Regions from separate parts of the Thalassospira sp. NFXS8 genome, predicted to be linked through region 2. Evidence: riboswitches for the same ligand, from Rfam matches in the RefSeq annotation. Region 2 holds a riboswitch; the other holds the start of a gene.
The links. Region 2 has a riboswitch for glycine ahead of gcvT (glycine cleavage system aminomethyltransferase GcvT). Riboswitches for the same ligand answer to the same signal wherever they lie in the genome.
Positions count from the first base shown of each region.

Region 1 (2,405 bases), on a different contig from region 2:
TTCATGCCTGCATTGGAAACCACTTCGCCAAAAATGTTGGGCAGGGTTTTGGGCGGATAGATCGCATCCATATAGGCGGCATGGCTGGACGAATATTCGACCATTCCGGTCTGAACGGCAAATTTGACCGGCGTTTTGCGATCAAATCCGTTAAAATCAGGGGCGCACAGGGCTGCCAGAATTTCGCGCGCACGGTCGGCACGGAAATTGGTCATCAAAAGGCCGTCGCCGTCTTTCATGCCGTCATAATCGCCAATGACGGTGGGCAAAATGAACTCGTCGTTGGTATCGGCATCATAGGCGTTGGCAATGGCATCTTCAGCGGTGTTTGCTTTTTGGGCTTTGTTGTAATTTTTACCCTCGACCATCGCGAAATAGGCCTGGCTGACCCGTTCCCAGCGATTATCGCGATCCATCGAATAATAGCGACCGGTAACGGTGGCAATTTCAACATCGGCATCGCCCAGCAGGGAGCGGAATTTTTTCAAAAAACCGGCCGCACTGCGCGGCGGGGTATCACGCCCATCGGTATAGGCATGGATTTTAACGGTAATACCGGCATCGGCAATGATTTTGGCAAGGGCGGCCATATGCGCCTGATGCGAATGTACCCCGCCTTCGGACAAAAGCCCGGCAATGTGGCAAACGCCGCCGCTTTTTTTCAGGCTGGAAATAACTTTTTTAACGGCATCGGTATCGGCAATGCTGCCGGTTTTGACGGCGTCGTCAATTTTGGGCAGTTCCTGCATCACAACACGGCCTGCACCCAAATTCATGTGGCCGACTTCCGAATTGCCCATTTGCCCTTCGGGCAGGCCAACATCCAGGCCACAGGCCATCATGAAACCGGTTGGATTATGGGCATACAGGTCGTCCCACACCGGCGTATTGGCCAGTGCAACGGCATTGTTTTCGCTTTCTTCGCGATAGCCCCAACCATCCAGAATGCATAGCACCACCGGACGGGGACGCTTTGCGGCGTTCGATACAGTCACTGTCATAACCCCACTTCTAGGATAAAAGACTGAATTACCAGTAAACAAACCTGTAAATGATGATCCAGTCATAGGTCAAAACGGCGCCGGGCGCGGTGGGTTCCGCCATCTGACGCAAATTCTTGACGTAACTTATCATGAAAGATGGCCCTGAACAGCCACCCCGGATGAAATTTTCGCAAATGCGTCAGCGCTTCTTTGACAAGGTTCGGGTCAAACAGGTACGATCAATCCGTTAAACGGTGATACCTCGCGCACCGCAATGGGAGAGACCGGTCGGACAACGTTCCGGCGGGCGCCGAAGGAGCAATTCGCCCCGAACACTCTCAGGCACATGGACCGTTGCGGATTGAGGCTCTGGAGAGCGAAAGCCGGCTGTTTGGCCGTCTTTCCACCGAAGGATGAAGTTGTGACGCGCAGGCGTTCAACGCACAATCTCAGGTAGGGGCCATTTGGCCCCAAAGGACAGAGGGGGCTGGCACCGGTTCGTTGATATCGCAGTAAATATTGCAGAAAAATATAACGCGATCAGAGCCGAGGGAGGCCTATGCCCAATTCATCCACGCAACGTCCCCAGGACGTTAATCTTTCTGTTGTCGATTTATACACCATCGGCATTGGACCATCGAGTTCGCATACCGTTGGCCCCATGCGGGCCGGTTACCGGTTTTGTCTGGAAATGGATGCCCGTAAACTTTTGCCCCAAACCGGCAGCGTAATTGTTGACCTTTACGGGTCGTTGGCCCTGACGGGTAAAGGGCACGCCACGGACACGGCGGTTTTAATGGGGCTGTGCGGGCAACGCCCGCGCTCGGTCGATCCCGATCAAATTGGTCCGACGATTGATGCGATCAAACGCGATAGCTGCCTGATGCTGTTTGACCAGCAGAAAATTGATTTTCACTTTGAAAATAATCTGGTTTTTCATATGGATGAAAGCCTGCCCCAGCACCCTAACGGGATGCGAATTACGGCTTATGACCGTGACGGGGTAAAGCTGCATTGCCAGGAATATTTTTCGGTTGGCGGCGGTTTTATTGTTTCAGGGGATGACCGCGGGGCGGAATATTCCGGCGATAACATTATCCTGCCGCATCCCTTCTCATCGGCCGACGAATTGATGTCGATTTGCAAGGAACAGGGATTATCCATCGCTGAAATTATGATGGAAAATGAAAAATCCTGGCGCGCGGCCGATGAAACCTATGAATTCGTCGACCGGGTTTATAACGCGATGATGAACTGCATTGATCGCGGCTGCGCCACACCAGGTATTTTACCTGGCGGGTTAAATGTAAAGCGTCGGGCCAATAAACTGTATCGCGAACTGGTGGACCGTCCCGAAGCCGGGTTGAAAGACCCGCTAACCGTGATCGACTGGGTGAACCTGTATGCCCTGGCCGTGAACGA
Region 1 is NZ_JAGEMF010000001.1:1,848,151-1,850,555, reverse strand. It holds gene gpmI (2,3-bisphosphoglycerate-independent phosphoglycerate mutase) at 1-1,001, opposite strand, end outside; glycine riboswitch at 1,249-1,347, shown strand; gene J4E05_RS08385 (L-serine ammonia-lyase) at 1,543-2,405, shown strand, end outside.
Region 1: it holds a riboswitch for glycine, as region 2 does, so the genes downstream of both, J4E05_RS08385 (L-serine ammonia-lyase) here and gcvT (glycine cleavage system aminomethyltransferase GcvT) in region 2, are expected to answer to the same signal.

Region 2 (2,405 bases):
TGCCGGGCAGATCAACAGCATAGACTGCGCGCAACAACCGGTGCCGGGTCACTTCGGCGTGTCTGATCAATGAGGCTTTGATGACGATTGCATGCAATCTGCGGCGCGCAAGTGCGCTTGGTGTGGTTTTGATGGCTGCGGGCCTTGCTGCGTGCGGCACTGATCCGTTCGGGGAAACGCCTGTTCCGTCGTGCCCGCGCACCTTCCTGCCCACGGATACCGCCCAGCTGACCCAGTTCAAGGATAAAGGCCGCGATCTGACCGACGTGATTTTTGAGGCCGGGTTTGAAGGTTATAAGGGCGAATGCAGCTATGATCTGGAAGACAAGAAACTTGATATTTTGATCAGCCCGGAATTTTCCGCCCGGATGGGGCCTGCCGCATCGGATCGTTCGCAGCATTTACAATATTTTGTTGCCCTTAAAAATCCGGGAGGGGAGTTTGTTCAGAAATCGGTTTTCGATGTTGATCTGACCTTCCCCAAAGATGCCAATCGTGTGCGTTACACCGACGAACAGGTATCGCTGCATGTGCCGCTGGCCGATGTAAATTATGGTCCGGATTATGAAATTTACATGGGTTTTCAGCTGAGCCATGAACAGCTGGATTATAATCGCCGCTTCGCCAGGTAACCGGCGGTTGAGGGCTGACAGCACGTGTGTGAATTGTGATGACCGGTGACGCATTTCTAATGTTTTGACTGGTGCAATCGTACTGTTATCCGTATAAGGACCCATACCCAAGTGATCCCCGTGGGAGAGTTCCGCGATCGTTTCACAGTGATACGCGGACGCCGAAGGAGCAACCACCCCGGAAACTCTCAGGCATAATGGACCGCGGGGAGATGGGACTCTGGAAAGCAGGCGACATGGGTGTTTCATGTGCGCCTCGCCGAAGATGTAAGCCCGATCCGGTGCAAATCCTGCCCCGGAAAAGGTGATTCTTTCAGGCTCCAAGACAGAGGGGGATGTGGTTGGCCAGTGGTCGGCTATGTTTCGCAATGACTGTCACGGAGAGCCTGATGGCGGACCAACAAGCCGAAAATCTATATAAAACAGCCCTTTATGATTTGCATGTTGAACTGGGTGCCAAACTGGTGCCGTTCGCAGGCTATGCCATGCCGGTGCAATATCCGTTAGGGGTTAAGGGCGAACATCTTCATACCCGTGCCAAGGCCGGGTTGTTTGACGTATCGCATATGGGCCAGGTTCGTCTGGTGGGCGAAAACCGCGTTGCCGAACTGGAAAAACTGGTGCCGGGCGACATTGCCGTTTTGAAACCGGGCCGAACCCGTTATTCCGCCTTTACCAATGATGACGGCACCATCCTTGACGACCTTATGATTACCAATGCGGGCGATAGCCTGTTTCTGGTTATCAATGCTGCCTGCAAGGATGATGACATTGTCCATATGCGCGCCAATCTTGATAACGGCGTGGAATTGCAGGAACTGAGCGACCGCGCCCTGATGGCCTTGCAGGGACCGGAAGCCGCCAACGTTCTGGCGCGTTTTGCCCCGGATGTTGCCAGCCTTAAATTCATGTCCTTTGTTGAAATCGATATTGCCGGTATTCCCTGTTTTGTCACCCGTTCGGGTTATACCGGCGAGGATGGCTTTGAAATTTCCGTGCCTGATACCGATGCCGAAAAGCTGGCCCGTCTGTTGCTGGCTGAAGACGAGGTCGAGGCCATTGGCCTTGGCGCACGCGATTCGCTGCGTCTGGAAGCCGGCCTGTGCCTGTATGGCAACGATATTGATACCACGACCACCCCGGTCGAAGGGGATTTGAACTGGATTATCAATAAGCGTCGCCGCGAAGAAGGTGGATTTCTGGGCGCAGATATTATTCTCGACCAGCTTGCCAACGGGGCAGACCGTAAACGCGTCGGGATTAAACCCGAAGGCAAGGCACCCGCCCGTGAACATACGATGGTGCTTAACAAGGATGGATACGATATTGGCGAAATCACCAGTGGCGGCTTTGGCCCCACCGTCGATGCGCCGATTGCCATGGGCTATGTCGCAATTGAATTTGCCGAGCCGGGCACCAAGGTGGACCTGATGGTTCGTGGCAAGGCCCGCCCGGCGGAAATTGTTGCGTTACCCTTTGCGCCGCATCGTTATTTCCGCGGCTGATTGCGCCGTATCGCGTTTAAAACGCAGCAAAAATTAAGCAGACAACCTAATTTGCAGGAACAAATCAAAATGGCTAAAAAATTCTCCAAAGAACATGAATGGCTTGAAATCGACGGCGATGTGGCAACTGTCGGCATTACCGACCATGCCCAGCAGGCCCTTGGCGATATCGTTTATGTTGAACTGCCTGAAGTTGGCAAAAAGCTGGCCAAGGACGGCGATGCGGCTGTTGTTGAATCGGTCAAGGCCGCCAGCGACGTTTACGCCC
Region 2 is NZ_JAGEMF010000002.1:842,297-844,701, forward strand. It holds gene J4E05_RS13000 (hypothetical protein) at 81-632, shown strand; glycine riboswitch at 744-847, shown strand; glycine riboswitch at 851-963, shown strand; gene gcvT (glycine cleavage system aminomethyltransferase GcvT) at 1,022-2,137, shown strand; gene gcvH (glycine cleavage system protein GcvH) at 2,207-2,405, shown strand, end outside.